Regions from separate parts of the Streptomyces sp. NPDC101165 genome, predicted to be linked through region 2. Evidence: riboswitches for the same ligand, from Rfam matches in the RefSeq annotation. Region 2 holds a riboswitch; the other holds the start of a gene.
The links. Region 2 has a riboswitch for thiamine pyrophosphate ahead of thiC (phosphomethylpyrimidine synthase ThiC). Riboswitches for the same ligand answer to the same signal wherever they lie in the genome.

Region 1 (4,382 bases), on a different contig from region 2:
GGGGAGGGTGAGCCAGGCGGGGACGAGAGCATCGATCTTTGCGTCAATCTCGGTCACGGGAACAAGCCTGCCATCCCCCACCGACAGTCGGAAGTCAGGCCGGTCCACCTGGGAGGACGTGCCTAGTCGGCGGTGGCGTCCTTCAGGGGCCGCGCCGGGTCGGTCAGCGCCTCGGGATCCATGCGCCGGCCCGCCTCGATCAGTCGGCGGCCCTGGGCCAGATCACGCGGTCGGCCCACGGCCAGCAGGGCCACCAGCCGGTCCTCGCGCAGCCAGCAGACGGTCCAGGCCGGGCCCGCCGGGTCGCCGCGCCACACCATGCGGTCGGCCGCGGGGTGGTGGCCGGCGTACTGGACGAAGCGGCCGAACTGCTCGGACCAGAAGTACGGCACCGGGTCGTAGACCGCGGGGGTCTCGCCCAGGACGTTCGCTGCGACCGTGCGCGGGCCCTGCAGGGCGTTGTCCCAGTGGTGGACCAGCAGCCGGGTGCCGTACCGGGCCGAGGGGAAGGAGGCACAGTCGCCGACCGCGTACACGTCCTCGACGGAGGTGCGCAGGTGGGCGTCGGCCACGACCTCGCCGTGCGCGCCCAGCTCGATGCCGGAGCCGGCCAGCCAGGCGGTGGCGGGGCGCGCGCCGATGCCGACCACGACGGCGTCCGCGGGCAGCCGCGTGCCGTCGGTGAGCACCACCGCGCCCGGCTCGACGCGCTCCACGCGCGCGTGGGTGCGCAGCTCGGTGCCGCTGTCGGCGTACCAGGCGGCCATCGGGGCGGCCACCTCGGGCGGGAGCGCGCCCGCGAGCGGCCGGTCGGCGGCCTCGACGACGGTCACCGCGCAGCCCGCCTCGCGGGCCGCCGTGGCGAACTCGGCGCCGATCCAGCCGGCGCCGACGACCACGATGGCGTGCTGCCGGGCGAGCACCGGCCGCAGCCGCTCGGCGTCGTCGAGGGTGCGCAGCAGGTGCACACCGGGCACGCCCTCGGTGCCCGGCAGCGTGATCGGTTCGGCGCCGGTGGCGAGGACCAGCACGTCGTACGGGACGGGCCCGGCCTCGGTGTCCAGCTCGTGGTCGCCGGGGCGCACGCCCAGCACCTCGCAGCCGAGCCGCAGTTCGACGCCGAGCGACTCGAAGTCGACGTCGAAGGCGGAGCCCTCGGCCTTGCCGAGCAGCACGGCCTTGGACAGCGGCGGCCGGTCGTACGGCTGGTGGGGCTCCGCGCCGATCAGCGTGACGGTGCCCGTGAAGCCGTGCTCGCGCAGGGCGACCGCGGTCTGCACCCCGGCCATACCCGCGCCCGCGACGACCACGCGCCGCCCCTGTGACGTGCCCTGCTGTGGTGTCTGCTCGCTCACCCGATCACCATAGACAATTGACAATTCGTCAGTCAGCGGGCGTGCTCGGTGACCTGTTCCACAACGCTGGTCCCGGCGCCCTGCCGGGACTCCCACTCCCAGGTCTCCTCCAGCCGCACCCGCCCGCCCGGCAGCTCCACGACGGTGGACACGCAGTGCCCCGAGGAGGTCGTCCCGTCGTGCCCCAGCTGCACGTACCGGAAGTCCAGCCGGTCGCCCCGCCGGGTGCCGACCAAGTGGCCGCGCACGACGTCGCCACCCGTGTACTCCGCCCAGATCTCGCCGTCCTTCTCGTGGTACGCGAACCGGGTGCGGGTACCCACCTGACCTGGGGCCTGGTCCGCCACGGGGGCCAGGATCAGTCCGTCGAGCGAGCGGGCCATGGACCGGGGCTCCCTTACGAGTGACGAGCGCTGCGGGCTAGGGTGGCCACCGTACAAGCACTCGCGGGAGCCCGGACGCACCGGGCTGAGAGGGAGGCTGGCGGCCTCCGACCGTACGAACCTGATCCGGGTCATGCCGGCGAAGGGAGGGGCTGGACGCCCATGTCGTCACGTACGTCCGACGTCCTCGTCATCGGGGGCGGAATCATCGGCCTGGTCACGGCCTGGCGGGCCGCGCAGCGCGGGCTCGTCACGGCCGTGGTGGACCCCGAGCCCGGCGGCGGCGCCGCGCGGGTCGCGGCGGGGATGCTGGCCGCGGTCACCGAACTGCACTACGGCGAGGAGACACTGCTCGCCCTGAACCTGGAGTCCGCCCGCCGCTACCCGGACTTCGCGGCCGAGCTGACCGAGCTGACCGGCCACGACCTCGGCTACCGCCGCTGCGGCACGCTCGCCGTCGCGCTCGACGCCGACGACCGCGCCCACCTGCGCGAACTGCACACGCTCCAGCAGCGTTCCGGCCTGGAGTCGGAGTGGCTGTCCGGGCGGGAGTGCCGGCGTCTGGAGCCGATGCTCGCGCCCGGGGTGCGCGGCGGGCTGCGGGTCGACGGCGACCACCAGATCGACCCGAGGCGGCTGGCCTCCGCCCTGCTGACCGCGTGCGAGCGGGCCGGAGTGGTCTTCCACCGGTCCTGGGCCGAGCGGCTCGACGTCGCACGGGACCGGGCCACCGGGGTCACCACGGAGGACGGCACCGCGCTGAGCGCGGACCAGGTCGTCCTCGCCGGCGGCAGCCTGAGCGGACGGCTCGCGGGCGTCCCGGACGACGTACTGCCCCCCGTGCGACCGGTGAAGGGCCAGGTGCTGCGGCTGACCGTGCCGCGCCGGTACGCCCCCTTCCTGAACCGCACCGTGCGGGCGATGGTGCGCGGCAGCCATGTCTACCTGGTGCCCCGGGAGAACGGCGAGCTGGTCGTCGGCGCCACCAGCGAGGAGCTGGGCTGGGACACGACCGTCACCGCCGGGGGCGTGTACGAGCTGCTGCGCGACGCCCATGAGCTGGTGCCGGGGATCACCGAGCTGCCCCTCACCGAGACCCGGGCGGGGCTGCGTCCCGGTTCCCCGGACAACGCGCCGCTGCTCGGCCCGTCCGGGCTCGACGGGCTGCTGCTGGCCACCGGGCACTACCGCAACGGGGTACTGCTCACGCCGGTCACCGGGGACGTGATGGCGGAGCTGCTGGTCGGCGGTGAGCTGCCCGAGGAGGCTCGTCCGTTCACGCCGAAGCGCTTCGGCGCCGCACTCATGGAGCAGCCCGCATGAACCTCTCCGTCACCATCTCCGTGAACGGGGCGCGCCACGAGGTCGCCCCGGGCACCGCGCTGGACGCCCTCGTGAAGACCCTCACCGTGGCGCCCTCCGGGGTGGCCGCCGCCGTCAACGAAACCGTCGTCCCGCGCGCGCAGTGGCCGACCACGGCCCTCGCCGAGGGCGACCGTGTCGAAGTCCTCACCGCCGTCCAAGGAGGCTGACCCATGGCCGACGATCCCTTCGTCCTCGGCGGTGTGCCCCTCGGCTCCCGGCTGATCATGGGCACCGGCGGCGCACCGAGCCTGGACGTGCTGGAGCGGGCGCTGGTCGCCTCCGGCACGGAGCTGACCACGGTGGCCATGCGGCGGGTCGACCCCTCGGTGCACGGCTCGGTGCTGTCGGTGCTGGAGAAGCTGGGCATCAAGGTGCTGCCGAACACGGCGGGCTGTTTCACCGCCGGGGAGGCCGTGCTGACCGCCCGGCTGGCCCGGGAGGCGCTGGGCACCGACCTGATCAAGCTGGAGGTCATCGCCGACGAGCGGACGCTGCTGCCGGACCCGGTGGAGCTGCTGGAGGCGGCGGAGACGCTGGTCGACGACGGGTTCACGGTGCTGCCGTACACCAATGACGACCCCGTGCTCGCGCGGAAGCTGGAGGACGTGGGCTGTGCGGCGGTGATGCCGCTGGGCTCGCCGATCGGCTCCGGGCTCGGGATCCGCAACCCGCACAACTTCCAGCTGATCGTGGAGCACGCGCGCGTGCCGGTGATCCTGGACGCGGGGGCCGGTACGGCATCGGACGTGGCGCTGGCGATGGAGCTGGGGTGCGCGGGTGTGATGCTCGCCTCGGCCGTCACCCGGGCGCAGGAGCCGGAGACGATGGCCTCCGCCATGAAGCACGCGGTGGAGGCGGGGCGGCTGGCCCGGCTGGCCGGGCGGATCCCGCGCAGGCACTTCGCGGAGGCCTCCTCCCCGGCCGAGGGCCGCGCGCACCTGGATCCGGAGCGCCCCGCTTTCTGAGGCAGGCCCTGGCCGGGTGCCGCGAGGGTCACAGCTCTGCTGCAGTCCGTCCCCGGAACGGCCGAGCGCGCGGGACTGTCGGTCACCCCTCGTACACTCGCCTGCGTGGATACGACCCTTCAGGACCCCCTCGTCGGGCAGGTGCTCGACGGACGCTATCGCGTCGATGCGCGGATCGCGGTCGGTGGGATGGCCACGGTCTACCGGGCCCTGGACACCCGCCTGGACCGCGTTCTCGCGCTCAAGGTGATGCACCCGACCCTGGCGGCCGACGGGTCGTTCGTGGAGCGGTTCATCCGGGAGGCCAAGTCGGT
Region 2 (4,382 bases):
GGGGGACGTGCACATCGCCCCCGTCGACGCCGAGGTCCTGGGCGAGGTGCTGATCCGGCTTCAGGTCGGCGGCGACCAGGCCCTGTTCCGCTCCTCGGCTCCGCCGCTCGTGGCCTTCCTCGACCGCACGGACAAGCTCGTGCCGCTCGGGCAGGAGGGCGCGCTGGCCGACTTCGACGCCCATCTCGACGAGGCCCTGGACCGCATCCTGGCCGAGGAACAGAGCGCCGGCTGAGACGTTGCGGCAACGGGGCGCCAAGCGCTCCGCCATGCCGCGTGCAGCTGTGCAGGAACGCTTCTTCGGTGGGTCCGGTCTCCGCCGGGTTCCTTCACCGCTTCCGGCGCCGGCCCCTGCCGCCGCGTGCCGGAACGGGCTGTGCCCCGGCGGCGGCCGCCGCGGCCGGTGCCGGCCGGTCGGCCGACACCACCAGGGCGGCGAGCGCGGTGGTGACCGGGACGGAGGCGACCAGACCGATCGAACCCACCAGCGTGCGCACGATCTCCTCGGCCACCAGCTCGCTGTTGGCGACCGTGCCCACGCTGCTCTGCGCGATCGAGAACAGCAGCAGCAGCGGCAGCGCGGCACCGGCGTAGGCGAGGACGAGGGTGTTGACCACCGAGGCGATGTGGTCGCGGCCGATCCGGATGCCCGCCCGGTACAGCCCGCGCCAGCCCATCGCCGGATTGGCCTCGTGCAGTTCCCAGACCGCCGATGTCTGGGTCACCGTCACATCGTCCAGGACACCGAGCGAACCGATGATGACGCCGGCCAGCAGCAGCCCGCTCATGTCGATCGACGGGTACAGGCCGTGGATCAGACCGGTGCTGTCGTCCGTGTTGCCGGTGAGCGCGGCCCAGTCGATGAACTCCGAGCCGAGGAAGCCGATCAGCATGAGGGAGGCCAGCGTGCCGAGCACCGCCACCGACGTACGGGCCGACAGTCCATGGCACATGTAGAGCGCGATGAGCATGATCGCACTGGATCCGACGACGGCCACCAGCAGTGGATTCGAGCCCTGCAGGATCGCGGGCAGGATGAAGAGCGTCAGCACCAGGAAGCTGACGGCCAGCGCGACCAGAGCCATGACACCGCGCAGCCGGCCCACCACGACGACGGCCAGCGCGAAGATCCCCGCGAGCAGTGCCATCGGGAACTGACGGTTCACATCGGTGACGGAGTACTGCAGGTCCTTCGGCGCCGAGGGCTCGTAGGCGACCACGACCTTCTCGTCCTCGCGCAACTGTCGTGACTGGTCCGGCTGCACGATCTCGGTGAACGTACGGCCCTGGTCGTTGCCGGTGCCGACCCGGACTGTCGCCTTCTTGCAGGTACCTTTCGCCTGCTGCTGCGCCGAGTTGCCCTCGGCGGTGGAGGCGTTGCCGGTCGAGGTGCCACTCGAGGCGTTCACCGACTTGCAGCTCACCTCGACCACCTTGGTGACCGTGGCCTGCTGCGTCTGGCGGTCGAAGCCGACGCCCGTGCGCTCGTGCGGTGGGGCTCCCCCGGGCCAGAGCACCACCAGGCCGACCACGACCGCGGCCGTGAACGGGATCAGGATCGCCGCGATGACCTTACGCAGATGCTTCGAGACCGGCGCGGCGGGTCCGTGGCTGTGGCTGTGCCCGTGCGAGTGGCCGTGTCCGGAGCCCGGAGCGTGCTGGTGCCCGTGGCCGCCATGGCCGTGTCCGCCGTCCTGTCCGGAGCCGCCTGCGCCCGGCGGTTCGGAGGGCGGGTACGGGTACTGCTCCATGGTGGTCACCGCCAGATCATCGCAAGAACGCCAGGGGCCCTCTGTTCACCGCGCCCGAATTGACGCTAGCGTGGAGGCACCTTTGCACACGCGGGAGCTCGGAGCACCGGGCTGAGAGGGCGCTGACCTCCGTATTCGCGATGTTTCACGTGGAACGTGGTTTCACGGGAAACATCGGCAGACGGAAGCCGCTGCGTCGACCGCCGAACCTGTTACCGGGTAATGCCGGCGTAGGGAGTAGGTCTCATGACCAACAAGGACGCACGCACGCCTGCCTCCGTTCAGGACGAGAAGTCCCAGGAGGCCGGGAAGTCCATCGGCTGGCACAAGGCGTACGTCGAGGGCACCCGCCCCGACCTGCGCGTGCCGGTTCGCCAGGTGCACCTCACCAACGGGCAGTCGGTCACGCTGTACGACACATCAGGCCCGTACACCGATCCACTCGTCGACACCGACGTCCGCAGGGGCCTGGCGCCGCTGCGGGAGAACTGGATCATCGCCCGCGGCGACACCGAGGAGTACGCCGGTCGTCCCGTCCGACCTGAGGACGACGGGATCAAGCACACCTCACCGCGCGGCGGGCTGCGCAACCTGGATGCGGTCTTCCCCGGACGTCCGCGTCAGCCGCGCCGGGGCCGTGACGGCACGGCCGTCACCCAGCTCGCGTACGCCCGCCGCGGCGAGATCACGCCCGAGATGGAGTTCGTGGCCGTCCGCGAGAACGTTGATCCCGAGGTGGTCCGCGAGGAGATCGCGGCGGGCCGCGCGGTGCTCCCGGCCAACGTCAACCACCCGGAGATCGAGCCGATGATCATCGGCAAGCGGTTCCTGGTGAAGGTCAACGCCAACATCGGCAACTCCGCGGTCACGTCCTCCATCGAGGAGGAGGTCGAGAAGATGACCTGGGCGACCCGCTGGGGCGCCGACACGGTCATGGACCTCTCCACCGGTCGCAACATCCACACGACCCGCGAGTGGGTGCTGCGCAACTCCCCCGTCCCCATCGGCACGGTGCCGCTCTACCAGGCACTGGAGAAGGTCGACGGCAAGGCCGAGGAACTGACCTGGGAGATCTACAAGGACACGGTCATCGAGCAGGCCGAGCAGGGCGTGGACTACATGACCGTCCACGCGGGCGTGCGCCTGCCGTACGTGCCGCTCACCGCCAACCGCAAGACGGGCATCGTCTCGCGCGGCGGCTCGATCATGGCCGCGTGGTGCCTCGCGCACCACAGGGAGTCGTTCCTGTACGAGAACTTCGAGGAGCTCTGCGAGATCCTCGCCGCCTACGACGTCACGTACTCGCTCGGCGACGGCCTCCGGCCGGGCTCGATCGCGGACGCCAACGACGAGGCGCAGTTCGCGGAGCTGCGGACGCTCGGGGAACTCAACCGGATCGCCAAGCGTTTCAACGTACAGACCATGATCGAGGGCCCGGGACACGTCCCGATGCACAAGATCAAGGAGAACATCGACCTTCAGCAGGAGATCTGCGATGAGGCTCCGTTCTATACGCTCGGCCCGCTGACCACGGACGTCGCTCCGGCGTACGACCACATCACCTCCGGTATCGGCGCCGCGATGATCGCCTGGTGGGGCACGGCGATGCTCTGCTACGTCACGCCCAAGGAGCACCTGGGCCTGCCCAACCGTGACGACGTCAAGACCGGCGTCATCACCTACAAGATCGCCGCCCACGCGGCCGATCTCGCCAAGGGGCACCCCGGTGCGCAGGAGTGGGACGACGCGCTGTCCGACGCCCGCTTCGAGTTCCGGTGGGAGGACCAGTTCAACCTCGCCCTGGACCCGGACACGGCACGGGAGTTCCACGACGAGACGCTGCCGGCCGAGCCCGCCAAGACGGCCCACTTCTGCTCCATGTGCGGGCCGAAGTTCTGCAGCATGAAGATCTCGCAGGACATCCGCCGCGAACACGGCGGCAGCAAGGCCGAGATCGAAGAGGGCATGGCCCAGAAGTCGAAGGAGTTCGCGGCCGCGGGCAACCGGGTGTACCTGCCGCTGGCGGACTGACGCACGCGGGTGGGCGCTGCTCCTCGGGCCCGATGCCCGGAGAGCAGCGCCGGCACCGGTCGGTGAAACAGGGGGGTTGGGGATGAGACCTGTGGTGTTGCTGGAGACGACGGCTCCGGCACAGTCGCTGGTCTGGCAGGACGACACTCTGGTCGACCCGGTGGGTGGCCGCGCCTGGAACTCCGCCGGTGTGGAGCAGCGGACGGACACGGGCTACGGACCGGTGTTCGACAGAAGCGTCGTCTCCTCCTCCGGCCGCCACAGCGTCGTCTACGCCGAGCGCGGGACCAGGGCTCTGCTGGTCCGGGGCTCGTACGTCGTCCGTGAACTGACGCGCAGCATTCACCACGCCGACGACTTCGACTACCCCGTCGCGCTGGGAGTTCTGCCGGACGGGCGAGAGATCCTGGTTCACTGCCCGGAGGAGTACAACGTCCTCCACATCGAGGAGGTGGAGTCGGGGAAGCGCCTGACTTCGGGCCCACGGGGAGACAAGGACGTCTTCCACTCCCGGCTGTCGGTGAGTCCGGACGGCAGGCATCTGCTCGTGGCCGGCTGGGTGTGGCATCCGTACGGCATTGCCGAGGTCTTCGATCTGGA

Region 1: linked by a shared signal. The riboswitch ahead of thiO (glycine oxidase ThiO) and the one ahead of thiC (phosphomethylpyrimidine synthase ThiC) in region 2 are both predicted to bind thiamine pyrophosphate.

The regions. Positions count from the first base shown of each region.
Region 1 is NZ_JBIWPG010000008.1:385,874-390,255, reverse strand. Features, by position in the region: gene ACIRVH_RS19875 (Rv2175c family DNA-binding protein) at 1-57, opposite strand, end outside; gene ACIRVH_RS19870 (NAD(P)/FAD-dependent oxidoreductase) at 123-1,355, opposite strand; gene ACIRVH_RS19865 (hypothetical protein) at 1,388-1,738, opposite strand; TPP riboswitch at 1,792-1,903, shown strand; gene thiO (glycine oxidase ThiO) at 1,901-3,061, shown strand; gene thiS (sulfur carrier protein ThiS) at 3,058-3,270, shown strand; gene ACIRVH_RS19850 (thiazole synthase) at 3,274-4,068, shown strand; gene pknB (Stk1 family PASTA domain-containing Ser/Thr kinase) at 4,174-4,382, shown strand, end outside.
Region 2 is NZ_JBIWPG010000006.1:343,286-347,667, forward strand. Features, by position in the region: gene ACIRVH_RS15380 (SsgA family sporulation/cell division regulator) at 1-235, shown strand, start outside; gene ACIRVH_RS15385 (YibE/F family protein) at 330-1,751, opposite strand; TPP riboswitch at 1,832-2,005, shown strand; gene thiC (phosphomethylpyrimidine synthase ThiC) at 1,998-3,782, shown strand; gene ACIRVH_RS15395 (hypothetical protein) at 3,865-4,382, shown strand, end outside.